4 regions of the Acinetobacter sp. 797_lipA genome follow, and region 4 is predicted to be linked to each of the others. Evidence: predicted binding sites of a transcription regulator. Region 4 holds the regulator's gene; each other region holds the start of a gene.
The links. The regulator PhoB, encoded in region 4, activates phosphate uptake and scavenging genes when phosphate is short. The targets are predictions, from matches to a motif close to TGTCATNAANCTGTCATAA.

Region 1 (4,207 bases), 980 kb from region 4:
TTTGTTTGTTGTCATCTAAACCTAGCCAAACCACAGAAACATAATTACCCGAGTAACCTGCAAACCATGAGTCACGGGTGTCATTGGTAGTCCCAGATTTGCCTGCAAGCTGAAGCGAGTTCGGCAGAGTGTTATAAGCCGAACGACCTGTACCTGAGGTCATCACTTGTTGTAGGCCATAATTCAGGACATAGGCTGAAGCAGGGTCAATAGTTTGTTGGACATTTAAACCATAACGGGTCAGCAAGCGACCATTTTGATCGACAACAGTACGAATGGATTTAGTCGGATACTTAAAACCGCCTGTGGCAAAGTTGCCATAAATGCTGAGCATTTCCATCGGAGACATGTCTACCGCACCCAAGAAAATGGATGGATAGGTTGGAATATTACTGGTCACACCAAAACGTTTTAGGTGATTGCTAAACGTCGATAAACCAAACTCTTGACCAAGGCGAACAGCTGATAAGTTATATGAATTAGACAGTGCTTGTACCATTGGCACAACGCCATGTTCACCACCACTATAGTTCTTAGGTGTCCATGCTTTACCATTGGCTTGAATACTAATGCTACTGTCTTCAATTGGGCTGGCCCAGTTGTAACGTCCCGATTGAATTGCACTGAGGTAAATCACTGGTTTAAGCAGTGAGCCGACTTGACGTTTGGCATCGAGTGCACGGTTAAAACCGGTAAAGTCTTGGGTTGAACCAACAGCTGCGACCAATTCACCATTTTCAGGATGAGCAACCAACACCGCACCTTGTAGCTCTTTTAGACGGCTTGAGCCACGGCTTAAGCGACCAACAGTCGATTTAAACGCATCTTGAATTTTGGTTTGGGCAATCGGATCGAGCGTTGTAAAGATGCGTAGACCTTGGTTGGTCAAATCACCTTCTTGGTATTCGGTACGTAACTGACGGCGTACAATGTCTAAGAAATCTGGGAAACGTGAAGGGCCGAGAGTCGGTTTGGCAATCACATTTAAAGGGCGAGCCGTTTCAGTTTCATATTGTTCTTGGGTCAGATAGCCCATGACCAACATGTTGTTTAAAACAATATTACGGCGTTTTTTCGCAGCTTCTGGGTTACGCCAAGGGTTATATAAGGTTGGACCTTGTACCAAACCCACCAAATAAGCTTGTTGCGCAATATTTAGCTCACGCAAAGGCATCCCGAAGTAAAACTGCGAAGCCAAACCATAACCATTAATAGAATAGTTGCCATTTTGACCGAGGTTCACTTCATTGAGATAGGCTTCTAAAATTTCATCTTTGTCATAGTGAAATTCGACCAATAAAGCCATAAATGCTTCATTGACTTTACGCTTAATGGTTTTTTCAGGGGTGAGATAGAAGTTTTTCACCAACTGTTGGGTCAGTGTTGAACCACCTTGACGTTTTCCACCCGTGACATTACTCACAATCGCACGTGCCGTACCACGAATCGAAACGCCGTGGTGACTATAGAAATTACGATCTTCTGTTGCAATTAAAGCCTCAATTAAAGGCTTAGGGACTTTGTCGAGTTTAATCAGGACACGGTCTTCATTATGCTGCGGATAAATCCCGCCAATCAGCATCGGCTCTAAACGTGCAATCCCTGTAGAAGAGGGTTTAGTTGCACTGACTTCAGCCACTTGCTCATCGGCAAAGGTGACTTTAAGCACTTGTTCAGGCTCGACACTATCACCGAAGTCAAAGCCACGAGTGTGTACATATAGCTCATTGCCAGAACTGACAAAGTTCCCTGATTTGGTATAGTTTTCCGAGGACTTATAGCCCAAAAGTTTTAACTCTTGAGTGAAGTCAGCCTGACTGACAGGGGCATTGGTATACACTTCGAGCGGGCGTGCGAATACCTTCGCAGGAATGTCCCAGCGCTTGCCTTCAAACTTGTCACGTACAACGGAGTCGAGTCTTATCAAATAAATACTAAACACCAAGAATGCTGCAATGACTAAGATGCAGAAGATCAGTGCAATTAAACCTATGCCACGTTCTGACTTCATAAATACGAATAAGATCCTGAGAAATTGTGCTAATCATGCGAAGCTTTTCGCTAATTTGCAATAATTAAACTGTGAACAAACTGAAATATAGACAATTCCGCGTGTAGGAGCAGTCACTTTAGTTTTTGAATCAATTTAAATAAATAATGTTATGATAGGCGAGAATCGTAGCGGAGCGATGTTGCAGGTGCAAATTTCACATAAAACATTTCGAAACATAGGCTTAATTGGACGTCCTGATAAGTCTTCAGTTGTCGAAACCTTATGTCTTATTCATGATCATCTACTCAGCTTAGGGTTACATCCCGTTTTTGATGCGCAAACCGCTGAACTGGTTCCTTATAAAAACACGCAAACGGTGAGTCGTGCGCTTCTGGGTGAAGTGGTCGATTTGGTGATTGTGGTGGGCGGAGATGGCTCACTTCTGCATGCTGCACGTGCCTTGGTTAAATTTAATACCCCTGTAATGGGTGTAAACCGAGGGCGTTTGGGTTTTTTAACCGACATCAAGCCGACTGAAGTGATTTTTAAGCTCGATCAAGTCTTAAAAGGTGAGTTTCAGTTAGATCGTCGTTTCTTATTGGAAATGGAAATTCGCTCAAAGGGCGAGACGATTTATGATGCGATTGCGCTAAACGATGTGGTATTACACTCGGGTAAGTCGGTGCATATGATTGATTTCGAACTGAATATCGATGGCCAATATGTCTACCGTCAACACAGTGATGGTTTGATTGTATCAACGCCCACGGGTTCAACAGCCTATTCGTTGTCAGGTGGTGGCCCAATCGTGCATCCGGGGATGGATGCGATTGCTTTGGTACCGATGCATCCACATACCTTGTCTTCACGCCCGATTGTGGTGGGTGGACACAGTGAAATTAAGCTTCTGATTCGTGAAAACCGTGTTTTGCCGATGGTCAGTGCCGATGGTCAACACAGTGTTTCACTCAATGTGGGTGATAGCTTACATATTCGTAAGCACCCCTTTAAACTGAATTTATTACATCCACCGGGTTATGATTTTTATATGTCATGCCGAACTAAACTTGGGTGGAACCAAGATTTTGACTCTTTTCAACAGGATTAAATCATGAATATTGAACAGATGCTTTCTATTTTAGATGCCGATATTGTTGAGCGTTTAAAAACAGCTGTAGAAATTGGTAAATGGCCAAATGGCGTTGCGTTGACTGCTGAACAACGTCAAACTTGTATGCAAGCTGTTATTGCTTGGGAGCATCAGAATACGCCTGAAAAAGAACGTACGGGTTATATCGATAAAGGACATAAAGAAGAAGGTGAGGAGTGTGATTCTCATGTGCCTGAACCAGAATTTAAACCTATTCGTTTTATTTAATTGATTAAAAATACGTTGAATCGCTCAGCAGCAGATGCTTGGTGATTCAACAACTGAATCTAAAAAGAATAACCTGCAAAACTGTTTCAATCATTATGCTTATAAAAATAATAAAGCTCACTCGACTCAGTTTGTTCTTCATTACTGCAATTTCGACCAATGTATTTGCAGAGCCAACAAGTGATGCAAGAAAAATTGAATGTTTATTAGATGTTTCTGTGTTACCGAGTCAAAATTTTAAAAATCCCGTCACACAATACACATCAATGAAAAATGATGGTTATCCGATGTTGTTGATTGGAATAAAGATCCATAACGCCCATGCAGGCGAAGCATCGAAAAAGATAAAAAGCCATCAGCTCTATTGTTCAAACCTAATTGGACAACAAAAAGATGTTTATTTATCTGGCCCTTATCAATCTCAAAAAATTGAGATTCATATTGGTGATCAGTTGATTCTCAGAAATATTCATTCTTCAGAAAAGCCTTATCCTTACTGGGCTGACTTTTACTGGATCGAAAAGCGTGACGAATAACGTTCACGCTTTTGCTTGTCCCTTATGCTTGGAAACGAGTGTGCCAAAGCTGCTTAGCCTGTTGCATAGCGTCGCTATACGTATCGCAGACGCCCATGGTATATAGCGCAATACCAATGGTTTCAGTCACTGCCATTTCACCATATTCATGTTGTTTTTCACCCAGCCAAACTGCTTTAAACTCACCTAAATCTAGCTCTTCTTCAATTGGGCTTCGGTTGTCGGTGAGCTTAGGGAGCTCATGTTCGTAGAGTTCACCATTTTTAATGCCGCAGATCAGTGTTTTGGCATCTGGGTTAC
Region 2 (4,207 bases), 2.3 Mb from region 4:
GGGAAGCCAACATCATTGACTAAAACATCATAAGAACGTTTACAGATTTCACGCTTGCGTTTTGCGGTATCTGCCTGACCTGTTTCATCAAAGGCCATAACAATGATCGCAGCACCGTACTGACGGCATAAACGCGCTTTTTCGACAAACTCGTCATAACCTTCTTTTAAGGAAATCGAGTTGACGACTGGCTTACCTTGTACGCATTTCAAACCAGCTTCAATGATTTCCCATTTTGATGAGTCAATCATGATTGGCACACGAGAAATATCAGGCTCAGATGCAACCAGATTCAGGAAATGCACCATCGCATTTTGCGAATCGAGCATCCCTTCATCCATGTTAATGTCGATGATTTGTGCGCCTGCTTCAACCTGTTGCTGGGCAACCTCTAGGGCTTCAGCAAATTTTTCTTCACGGATTAAGCGTAGGAATTTTTTTGAACCCGTGACGTTGGTCCGTTCACCGACGTTCACAAACAATGAATCTGCAGTAATGTTAAATGGTTCTAAACCACTGAGACGACATGCAGGTCTGGTTTCTGGAATGTGACGTGGTTGAATGTCTTTAACAGCATTGTAAATGGCACGAATATGATCAGGCGTTGTGCCACAGCAACCACCTGTAATATTGATCAAACCACTTTCTGCAAATTCTTTAATGAAGGCTGCAGTTTGCTCTGGGGTTTCATCATATTCACCAAAGGCATTTGGTAAACCTGCGTTTGGATGGGCAGAAACAAAGGTATCTGCAACATCAGCAATGGTTTTTACATGCGGGCGCATGGCATCTGCACCCAAGGCACAGTTAAAACCAATTGAGAGTAAGTCACCATGACGCACCGAGTTCCAGAACGCTTCCGCAGTTTGACCTGTTAAGGTACGACCTGATGCATCGGTAATGGTGCCCGAGATCATGAGAGGAAGTTCACGACCAAGTTGTTTGAACACTTCTTTCACCGCAAAGATTGCGGCTTTACAGTTTAAGGTATCGAACACGGTTTCAATCAAGAGAATGTCTGCACCGCCCTCGATCAAGGCATGCGTAGCTTCTATATAGTTTTCTTTCAGTTCATCAAAGGTAATGTTACGGAAGGCAGGGTCATTTACATTGGGTGAAATTGAACAAGTACGTGAAGTCGGACCAAGTACACCAGCAACAAAGCGAGGTTTGTCTGGGGTTGAATATTTGTCACATGCCGCACGTGCTAGACGAGCTGCTTCACGGTTAATCTCGGGAACAAGGTCTTCCATGTGATAGTCTGACATTGAAACACGTGTGCCATTGAAGCTGTTGGTTTCAATAATGTCTGCACCTGCATCGAGGTAAGCTTCATGAATGCCTTGAATAATTTGCGGCTGTGTCAGTACCAAAAGGTCATTGTTGCCTTTGAGGTCAGAAGCCCAATCTACAAAGCGTTCACCACGATAATCTTCTTCTTCGAGCTTGTGACGCTGAATCATGGTGCCCATTGCGCCATCGATAATAAGGATGCGCTCGGCAAGAAGTGCTTTTAAGGTGGCAAGTGTAGACATTCAAAACTCACAAACAGGTTTTCAAAACGTGCAATATTTTAGCAGAAAAGCAGATCGATTGATGCCTAATTCAAGTGGTATTGGCTATATGGCAAATAAAAAAGGCTGATTTAGCTTTAGTTTTCACGAAAGTGAAATATAGACCCGCTATGTTAATAGATCAGAAGAAATAGAGATGAAAAATATTGATTGGAGCAGATTGTTACAGACAGCACAGCCAAATGTAAGAAAATAATTCAGCGTAATCCGCACCGAAAAGTTAAATTTTGAGCCAGCACAGTGCGTTCAAGGCTTATAAGCGATTTACTGCTGATCTAAAATAAGCCAATTATGAAAAAATTGGCTTCATGTGACACGCATTTGTCATATAATTGTCACAATTAAATTGAACAATAGGGGATATTGATATCCTCTTTAGCCGTCTGCATGAATTCTAATATTCCTCCCGTCCAAGATCAGGTGCACGTAACACAGGTCAAGTCGACGAATGTGCACGTACCTACACCGAAATTTTTTATGCCGGTGTTTTTAACGGTCATTATTTCAACGCTAATTTATATTGGCTTTCAGCTTTCTGCTGACTTATCGCATGTTCCTGCACTGAATCTTTACTCTTTAATTCTTTTAGCGACGGCGTTGTTCATTGCTTTGGGTTTTGAGTTTGTAAATGGCTTCCACGACACTGCCAATGCGGTTGCAACGGTCATTTATACCAATGCACTGTCTGCACCTGTTGCGGTGATGTGGGCTGGTTTCTGTAACTTCCTTGGGGTTATGGTCGCAAGTGGTGCAGTGGCTTACGGTATTATTGCGCTTTTGCCTGTTGAGTTGATTATGAATGTCAGCTCAGGTGCAGGTTTTGCCATGGTGTTTGCCATGTTGATTGCTGCGATTTTGTGGAATTTGGGCACATGGTTCTTGGGTATTCCAGCATCAAGTTCGCACACTTTGATCGGTTCGATCTTGGGTGTGGGCATCATGAACTACCTGATGCATTCGGGTAGCGGTGCTTCGGGTGTAGATATGGATCAGGTGATTAAAGTCGGTAAAGCTTTACTGTTTTCACCTATGATCGGTTTTGCTTTTGCAGCAGTGTTGTTCTTATTGGTGAAAAAAATCTTTAAGAAACAACTGGAACTGTTCCAACCACCTGAAGGCAACAAACCACCACCTCCACTGATTCGTGCCATTTTGATTTTTACTTGCACAGGTGTAAGTTTTGCGCACGGTTCAAATGACGGTCAAAAAGGTATGGGTCTAATCATGCTGATTTTGATTGGTATTGTGCCTTTGGCTTATTCTTTAAATAAGAATTTAGATTCACAGCACATTCAGTCATTTGCTCAACTTTCAGATCAAACTGCAGCTGTGATTTATCCGAATCATAACGATATTGCAGATGAAAAAGCCCGTACGGTGATCACGCAATATATTCAAACCAAAGAAATGACTCCAGAAGTTGTACCTGCTTTAGCCAGTTTGACAGATCATTTGGGTGAGCGTGTTGGCCATTACGGAGATCTTAAAGATATTCCTGAAGCTGAAGTTTCTGCACTACGTAATGACATGTACTTAAGCACGACTGCGTTCAAACGTTTGGATAAAGCGGATCAATTGCCAGCGATGTCTGAAGCAGGCAAGAAGACAGTAAAAGAATATCGTAGTAACCTTGATTCATTCTTACAGTATATCCCAACATGGGTGAAAGTGGCTGTGGCATTGGCTTTAGGTCTAGGTACGATGGTCGGTTGGAAGCGTATTGTCGTGACTGTAGGTGAGCGTATTGGTAAAAACCATATGACTTATGGTCAAGGCATGTCAGCAGAATTGGTGGCGATGACCACAATTGCAGCCGCTGATGGCTTTGGTATGCCCGTATCGACCACACACGTATTGAACTCTGCGGTTGCAGGGACCATGGTGGCGAATAAGTCAGGTCTAAACTTTGCAACAGTGAGAACCATTCTTTCGGCTTGGATCTTTACCTTGCCAGCAACGATCTGTTTATCAGGTGGTTTGTTCTGGTTGTTCCTACAGTTTGTTTAATCTGATTGGTAAAAACCAATAATAAAAAACGCTACCGAAGGTAGCGTTTTTTTAGCTCTGTATTTTCTTGAAGCGGGTATTCAAGGTCTTACTTTTTCAGTAAAGCAAATACTTTGTTGAGTGGTAGCTTGTCTGCGGCAAAACCATAAAGTGCCGCAAAGGGGAGTGCGGTACGTGCTAAATAAGCTACACGCCATAAGCCACCGTGATTGGCACCATGCATCATCAGCTCTAATGGATGTTCAAGTTTGTTCTCTGGATTGGCTACAGACTCAGGATTACGCAGATCATGGATCCATAAAGCCGCCATGATTGCATTGGTGGTTTCAGGTTTAAAGGCTTCAACATCAAACAAGCTTGCCCCATTAAATGCGGCTTTGAGCAATGGGTTTTTGGTGACAGAGTGGGTTGTAGTTGATGGTGCAATATTAATGCTGACCCGCTGACCTTCTGAGCGAGCAAGCGTTGCACGCCACTGCTGAATACGTTTAGCCAATGCATAGTTCGGCCCTTGTTCAATGACTAAGCAGTCGGTGATGCCATAAGACTTGTCATTATCCGACTCGACGAGGTCATGTAGGTTTTTCTTAAAGAACAGTTGCCCGCTGAGGGTTGAAATACTTTTA
Region 3 (4,207 bases), 1.5 Mb from region 4:
AAAGTTTCTAGGCGAAGGTGAATGGAAGCGTAAGAAACACCAACCTGAATATCGTCGCCAATGGCGTAAACTTCATATTGGTATAGATGCTGAAACCCTTCAAATACGCGCTATTCAACTCACTACAAATAATGTGAGTGATTCACAAGTGCTTGGTGATTTACTCGATCAGATTCCACAAGATGAGCAGATTGACTCTGTCTATACTGATGGGGCTTATGACACCAAGCAATGCCGTCAAGTAATTGCAGACCGACAAGCACATGCGGTGATTCCGCCAAGAAAAAATGCGAAACCTTGTAAAGATACAAAGACCAGCTCGCTAGAGCGAAATGAATTACTTCGAACAGTTAAACGTTTAGGAAGAACAATATGGAAAAATTGGTCAGGCTATCATCGGCGAAGTTTGGTTGAAACTAAGATGCATTGCATCAAATTATTAGGCGATAAACTCCGTGCGAGAAACTTTCAAAGCCAAGTCAATGAGATTCATGCACGTGTGGCCGTATTAAATAAATTTACAGATTTAGGCCGACCTCACACCCAAGTTGCCACTTAAATTTAGATAACTTGGAAGAAGTTTAGCTTTTGAATGTTTGTGCAACAAAGCCGAAAGAAATGAATAACTTAAAAAATTCATTGCTAATCATATAAAAATGCCTGAAATAGCATTTGAGATGAGGCGAACATTAAAGGTTAAAGAAGCTGACGCACTGGAGCACGGTGGCCCTCTCAATGAAATTTAAAAGTGTTAGAGCCTAAAAAAAGTTGTAAAAATAGGCTAAATTACATAAAAAACTGAAATATCCATTTCTATCTGCTATTTAGAAAGCAATTGATATATATAAATTTTATGTATTATATGCAGCAATTATGAAGTAAAATTACAATTGAGTAAGAACTCACCATTGAATAAACAGAACAAACCCCTATAAAGTAATAGCGTGACTACATACAATGTTACAAACTGAGGAAATTCTCATGAAAAAGTTGACTGTAGCGGTTTTTGCCAGTCTTGCAACATTAATCGGGGCGCAAAGTTTTGCGGCATCACCTGAGCAAGAGTGTCAAAAATTAAAAGATGATCATGATGTCATTTATGCATCTAAAGGTTTCTGTTTTAAGGACCCTGAAGCGAAAGCAAAATTTGGCAATGATAATTGCTACACCACTAAACCGAAATTCTCTGAAAAAGAGCAACAACGTCTTGACGCCATTAAAGAACGTCAAAAAGAATTGAACTGTAAGTAAATCAGTTTAAGCGAAACTTAAGGAATAGACATGGCTTACGATGAGCAAAACATTTTTGCACGGATTTTACGTGGTGAACTTCCAGCCATTAAAGTATATGAAGATGACCAAGTTCTTGCATTCATGGATATTATGCCTCAAGCAGACGGTCATACTTTAGTCATACCCAAAACACCTGCGGTGACTTTACTCGACCTCCCTGCCGATACTGCTGCCTACACCATTCAAGTGGTACAAAAAGTAGCAAAAGCCATTGAAGTCGGTTTGGATGCCAAAGGCATTGTGCTCATGCAATTGTCTGGAGCGGCTGCTGGGCAAACCGTTCCCCATGTACATTTCCACCTCATTCCGAGTTCGGTACATGAGCTAGGTAAGCATGCGTTACAAATGGGTGATCAAGAAAAAATCAAAGCACAAGCAGAAAAAATTCGCGCTGCTTTGTAATTCCATCCATTCAATCAAGGAGCTTCGGCTCCTTTTTTTATTTAAATACAATTAAAATACTTAAAAATAAATCACAATTATTAGACCTCTTGCGAAAGTATATTTTTATCTAATTTTTGAATTGGCTAAAACCTCATAAAATATAGCTTTCGGGTGCTTAAAACGTGACTAACGCAAGACGTCTATTTATTACATTTTATTACCCGTCATCAAATTGTAATTTTTTCTTCACTTCAATGTCACAAAGTTTGCAGATACTGCTTAGCAAGTTGGTGAGCTTGTGTAACTTTTTGTACACAAGCTAACTAAATAAGAAAGCAAGGCGAATGCCATTTTTAAAAGTGTTTTGGAGAAATCTTGATGAAAAAATTGCTTCTAGCAGCTACTGTTGCAGCAATGGGTGTAAGCGCAGCACAAGCAGCACCAACTTTATATGGTAAGATCAATCTATCAGTTGATCAAATTCAAAATAATGATTTTGAAAAAGATGAAGATTTCACTGAACTAAATTCTAACGCTTCTCGTATTGGGGTTAAAGGCGAAGAAAAATTAACTGACAATGTGTCAGCAGTTTATGTGGCTGAATGGGAAATCAGTGCAGATGGTGATGAAAGTGATGCTCAAACTTTCAAAAAACGTAATCTTTTTGGTGGTTTAAAGTTTACAAATGTAGGTACTTTAAAAGCTGGTTTTTTTGACTCTTATTTCAAAGATGCTGCTGGAAAATATCAAGATATCTTTAATGATCACACCCTTGATATCACAAACACGATGTATGGTGAAGATCGTCTTAAAAACTCTATCGGGTTTGAAACAGACAAGAAAATGCTAGGTGGTTTACAATTTAATATCCTCGCGCAACAAGGTGAAGATGCAACTAAAGACTATGCCACATCTGGTCAAAAAGGAAAACGTGATGGGTTTGGTGATTCCATCTCTACTTCTTTAACTTATGAAAATAAAGAGGTTGGTGTTGCTCTTGCACTAGCTGGTAACTTTGGCGTTCAAGGTAAATACGCTGGATTAGATGATAAAAAACTATATTCAGATGCTGTACGCGTAACTGGTTCTTACGATTTTAGTAAAATCGGCGCAAATGGTCTAGTGTTAGGTGCTCTTTATCAACAAGCTGAACCTACTGATGATATTAATGGCTTAGAAGGTCTTGAAGAGAAAGCATGGTTAATTAGCTCAACATATAAAGTTGGCAACACACCATGGGTTGTTAAAGCTCAATACCAAACTGCTGAAACTACAGCTGATGCATTTAATGATATCACCATTGACCAATATGGTATCGGTGTTGACTACAACTTAAATAAACAAACTCGTTTCTACGGTGTGCTTGCACAACAGAAACTTGATATTACTGGTGTAGATCTTGAAGAAGATAACAAAACAGTATTTGGTTTAGGAATGGAATATAACTTCTAATCTTAAGATTAAAGTGAATTCTAAAAATAAAAGGGCTTATGCCCTTTTATTTTTTCTTAAATTTAGCGTTTTAAGAAGCCGGAAACTAAATTCAATACCTGTTGAATATCCGCGTTGGCTTCTTGAGGATTAGTTTGTCCTGCTTGCGGGGTAAGTGAATCAATAATTTGCGGTAACACTTGTGAAATAGCACTATATACATCTTGTTTAGGTGCATTCGCTTGCTCTGCAACTTGCTCCACCGCGGCATCATCAAACAAGTTTTGCACTTGTTCTGGATTTACACTGGCATTCTCCCCTGGTCCTGTTGAAACCCAGTCTTCAACCTGACTACTTAAACCCTGCCCTTTGAGTTTATCTAAAGCTGCCTGCAAACCACCTTGCTGTTGAATCCATGCCAAAATCAAAGGCAATACCGCAATCAATAAACTTTTTCCACCGCCTGCGAATCCTGAATTCTGCGAGTTTGGCGCCTGCTGCGACTGCCCACCAGTCAAACCACCCAACACCGAGCCTAAAATATCACCCAGACCACCCTGTTGTGTTTGGCTCGTACCACCCGCTCCGAGTTGCCCAAGCACCGAACCCAAAATCCCACCCAAACCACTTTGCTGATTTGGCTGTTGCTGACCGCCCATGGCCTGCTTTGCCAAAATTTCTATAATATTATTAAGGTTCGTCATCACTTTATCCCGTCTAGGTTTTTAAACAGCATACGATGTTTAAAAAAACCCTATAGAGATAAATTGTTAATTTTTGCTATAAATGGAAAAATACAGTCGCAGTCGAATCACCAACGGAATTTATTCCAGTTTTCAGGATTCGCCCAAAATTTTGAATTGAACCAGTCAGGCACATGCTTATAGGTCAAAATATTAAATTGCCATAAAGCAAAGTTTTTACCATGCGTCGTTTTATCGATTAGCTGCGTAAAACCTAAAGCACGAAGCAGTTGTTCATCCTGCAATTGACTCACCACCACAATACGCTTTGCCATCAAATCTCTTAAACGCACCAATAGTTGTGATTTTTGTTGTGAGCTTATATTTTGCATTTCTGCCGTGTCAAAAAACACAAA
Region 4 (4,207 bases):
TCAGGATTATAGGTGCGTTCTTTGGGGAAAATCACTTTAAAAATAGAGCCTTGATTTTCTTTGGATTCAATTTCTAAATGTGCTTGGTGCTGCATTAATACGTGTTTCACAATTGCGAGTCCTAAGCCTGTGCCACCCGTTTGTCGACTGCGCGCGCTGTCAACACGGTAGAAGCGTTCGGTTAAACGGGGCAGGTGCTTAGGATCAATGCCTATACCAGTATCTTCCACAGTAAAATAAGCCTGTTCACCATTGTCATGCCAACCCATGGTCACCGTTCCACCTTTCGGCGTGTATTTGATGGCATTGGTAATCAGATTACTAAAAGCGCTGGCTAACTCCATATCTGAACCGATTAAGTCGCAGTGACTGTCGATATCGAGATTGAGCGTATGCCCATAATCAATATTATAGGCATGCGCATCGTCATAAAGTTGGTTCATTAAGCTAGGCATATCAATGATTTGATTTTTAGCAATTTGCTTGTCATTTTCTAGGCGTGACAGTAATAGCAAATCATTCACCAAGGCATTCATGCGTTTGGCCTGTGCCTGCATTTGGTCAAAGGCCCGCTTCCAACGTGGGTTGAGATCTTCTTGGTCGGTAAAGGTTTCAATATAACCACTGAGTACTGTGAGCGGTGTGCGTAGTTCATGTGAAATGTTATCGACAAAGTCTTTACGCATTTGTTCGAGATTATGCATACGGGTCACGTCATAGGCGACTAGTAAGCGACTTTCACCCCCAAATCGGGTCATTTTGACTTGAACATAATGTTCATCAAAACTGGATGACTTCATTTTTAAGCCATCTGGTGCCGCATCAATATTATTGTAATAATCCACAAAACTCGGTTGGCGTAATAAAGTCAAAATATTACGGCCACGGTCATTTTGTTCGATGCCTAATAATCGTTCTGCGGCAGGGTTCCACCATTCAATTTGTTGCATGTCATCGATCAGCACCACGGCTTCTTGCAAAGCGACCAATGATGACTGTGCCCGATCAATCAACCCGACCATTTCCGCTTGTACAATCCGTTCTTGGCGCTGTGCACGATAAACATTGAACAATAATGCCCCCCAAATGCCCCCAAGGTTGGGTGGAACTTCGTAGGGACGATTGGAAATCCAGTCATTGACCAAATACAAAGAGCGCATTTGCAGAATGAAAAAAACGGCAAAGGCAAAGGAGATACACGTCCAAAAATAACCAACGCCAAAACCAATCAAGCTTGCAATCAGCAAGAAAAAGGCAAGGAGACGTAAGTCCTGTTTGGCAAAGCCCCATAAACTGCTGTATCGCGTTTTTTTATGCTCGCGCGCAAGTTCAGGGACCGGGTAGGGTTCATACATAAAACAAAATTAACCTAGGGCGATATCCGCACGTGTAGAGAATCGATAGCCTGTACCGCGAACTGTTTGCACAAAGCGATCTGCCGCATAAGGCTCAAGCACTTTACGTAAACGGCGAATATGCACGTCGATGGTACGGTCTTCAATATACACGTTTCCACCCCAGACTTGGTCAAGAAGTTGTGCACGGGTGTAGGCACGCTCAGGATGAGTCATGAAGAAGGCCAGTAAACGATACTCGGTTGGTCCCATGTCGAGGAAATTATTGCCAAAGCTGACCCGTTGGCTGACAGGGTCTAAGATTAAGCCATTGGCATCAATCGATTTTTCACCGCTGAGCGCATTAGCGCGGCGTAAAACGGCTTTAATGCGTGAAACCAATTCACGGGTCGAAAACGGTTTAGTCATGTAGTCATCTGCACCAGCGTCCAGACCTTGTACTTTATGGTCTTCTTCACCACGTGCCGTGAGCATAATGACTGGAATTTCAGAGAGATTTTCATCGCGCTTGAGACGGCGACATAAGTCTACGCCACTGACGCCACCAGGCATCATCCAGTCGAGCAAGATCAAAGCAGGGCGCTGATCCACAATCATTTGGTGGGCTTGTTTTGCATCTTCTGCTTGTAAGCATTGAAAGCCTGCCATATCCAACGAGGTGTGAATCATTTCTCGAATGGGAAGTTCATCATCGACGATTAAAATGTAGTCATCTTTCACAACGCAATATCCTATTGTAGGTAACGGCAGGCCGTTTTAATTTTATGACAGGCTTATTACAAAGATTAATTATGACAGTATCATTGCAAAAAACAGACGATTGATGAAATTTGCAAAAAAATGTGACAAAAAATCGTCATATTGGGATTCAAAATTAATGGAAGTTTAATCTAAATTGCATTCGGAAATGCCGATTGCATCCAAATGAAAAGTCTTAGACATCCAATTTTGCCCGTGTATTCGGGTCTGAAAAGGTTTCTAGGAGTGAAATAAACACAATACGGCTGGAGGATAAAACTTCTTCAAAGGATTGTTTAAACCCACTAACCACCCAACGGATCGCAATTTGTGTGACATAGCCATTGAGACCTGTGGCGACCAGCGAAATTTCTCGTTCGGACCGGTTAATTTGCGGCATCATTAGCATCACAAAGGCCTGAATCATTCGGTCAAAACGGGTCATGGTTTCATGAATGGTGGCTTGGTTATGTAATTCTTGGACCAACATTGCATCGATATAAATAATACGCGCCATGCGGGGATTATCTTTTAAGGTGGTGAGCAGGGCACGCAGTCCAGCATCAATCATTTTGTGTGGATCTGAAGAGGCTTGCATAATGGCTTGCATGACATTGTGCTGTAACTCATCAATCAGCTTTAAAAAAATAGTTTGAAACAGTTGCTCACTTTTTTTAAACGATTCATAAAAATAACGTTCAGTAAGTTTGGCTTCATTACAAATATCTTTCACCGTCACGGCAAAAAAGCCGTGAGTGCCGTAGGCTTCAATTCCTGCTTCAATGAGTTTTTCACGACGCAGCTGTTTACGTTCAGAAAGCGATAAGCCTTTGAATTGTCTTTCTTTAATTTTATTGTTGTCGCTGTTTTTTTGTACTGGTTCAGATGCCGTCATCAGATTTCATCGCCCTATTTTAAAGCCAAGGTTTTGTATAGTTTAGCAATAAACCATGACTCTACCTATGCGTAGGCTTTAATCACTATCTGGTTTTCATGGACTTGACACTTTTGGCTATTAAATTTATGACAATTGATATTGTCAATTATAAAAAAAGTATCTACAGTCGATGTACAAAGATAAAGGACAACCACAATCTCATGAAGAATTTTAAAAATAAAGTTGCAGCCATTACAGGCGCTGGGTCGGGTATTGGCCAACAATTGGCACTTTTATTGGCCAAGGCGGGCTGTCATGTGTCATTGAGTGATGTCAATGAGCAAGGTTTAGCGAAAACAGTTGAACTGCTACAAGGCAGCAATGTACGCGTCACCACGAAAAAATTAGACGTCTCAGACCGTTTAGCGATGCAAGCGTGGGCTGAAGAAACTGTACAAAATCATGGTTCTGTAAATATGATTTTTAATAATGCTGGCGTTGCTTTGGGTTCAACCGTAGAAGGTGCATCCTATGAAGAGCTGGAATGGATCGTGGGGATTAATTTCTGGGGTGTGGTCTATGGCACCAAAGAGTTTTTGCCTTATATTAAGAAAACAGGCGATGGGCATATCATCAATATTTCCAGCTTATTTGGCCTAACCGCTCAACCGACTCAGTCTGCTTACAATGCCACTAAGTTTGCGGTGCGTGGCTTTACCGAGTCATTACGCCAAGAGTTAGATATGGAAAACTCTGGCGTGAGCGCGTTGTGCGTGCATCCGGGTGGGATTCGAACCAATATTGCCAATGCTGCCAAAGTGAATGACAGCTTGCGTAGCATCGGGATGAACCCTGAGAAATCTGCGCAGACCTTTAATAAATTATTACGCTGTCCACCCGAAGAAGCGGCACGTCAAATTTTAGAGGCGGTACAAAAAGACAAGCGTCGTTTATTGATTGGTAATGATGCGAAAACGCTAGATTTGATTCAGCGTATCTTACCGACGGGCTACCAAAAAGTGACGGCTTTTGCGACCAAATTAAGCCAAAGAAAGTCTTAATGTTGTGATGTAAAAAAACCCGCTTTGGCGGGTTTTTTTATACTTTATTTTAAAGAGTGTCATGATCAAAAAACTGTTTTATTAAATATCCGTTTAACTTTAAATGAGCGTTTCAATGGTCTTTTTCTTCCAAACAAATTGATAATAAAGCCCCTGCATAATGCATAAGCTGACAA

Region 1: AC4CU2_RS05265 (NAD(+) kinase) is a predicted target of PhoB. The motif match lies at 2,082-2,100, and genes of this name have one in related genera.
Region 2: AC4CU2_RS11775 (inorganic phosphate transporter) is a predicted target of PhoB. The motif match lies at 1,897-1,915, and genes of this name have one in related genera.
Region 3: AC4CU2_RS07785 (porin) is a predicted target of PhoB. The motif match lies at 1,900-1,918, and genes of this name have one in related genera.

What each region holds. Positions count from the first base shown of each region.
Region 1 covers NZ_JBZAYQ010000001.1:1,083,065-1,087,271, forward strand. Annotated here, with positions in the region: gene mrcB (penicillin-binding protein 1B) at 1-2,011, opposite strand, end outside; gene AC4CU2_RS05265 (NAD(+) kinase) at 2,163-3,101, shown strand; gene AC4CU2_RS05270 (YeaC family protein) at 3,105-3,371, shown strand; gene AC4CU2_RS05275 (hypothetical protein) at 3,467-3,907, shown strand; gene AC4CU2_RS05280 (glycosyl transferase family protein) at 3,930-4,207, opposite strand, start outside.
Region 2 covers NZ_JBZAYQ010000001.1:2,392,434-2,396,640, reverse strand. Annotated here, with positions in the region: gene metH (methionine synthase) at 1-1,535, opposite strand, end outside; gene AC4CU2_RS11775 (inorganic phosphate transporter) at 1,962-3,581, shown strand; gene AC4CU2_RS11770 (hypothetical protein) at 3,670-4,207, opposite strand, start outside.
Region 3 covers NZ_JBZAYQ010000001.1:1,609,062-1,613,268, reverse strand. Annotated here, with positions in the region: gene AC4CU2_RS07800 (IS5-like element ISAha1 family transposase) at 1-559, shown strand, start outside; gene AC4CU2_RS07795 (YARHG domain-containing protein) at 982-1,251, shown strand; gene AC4CU2_RS07790 (HIT family protein) at 1,282-1,695, shown strand; gene AC4CU2_RS07785 (porin) at 2,056-3,129, shown strand; gene AC4CU2_RS07780 (YidB family protein) at 3,192-3,812, opposite strand; gene AC4CU2_RS07775 (DUF6231 family protein) at 3,920-4,207, opposite strand, start outside.
Region 4 covers NZ_JBZAYQ010000001.1:101,012-105,218, forward strand. Annotated here, with positions in the region: gene phoR (phosphate regulon sensor histidine kinase PhoR) at 1-1,355, opposite strand, end outside; gene phoB (phosphate regulon transcriptional regulator PhoB) at 1,365-2,075, opposite strand; gene AC4CU2_RS00460 (TetR/AcrR family transcriptional regulator) at 2,290-2,988, opposite strand; gene AC4CU2_RS00465 (SDR family NAD(P)-dependent oxidoreductase) at 3,192-4,031, shown strand; gene AC4CU2_RS00470 (MATE family efflux transporter) at 4,131-4,207, opposite strand, start outside.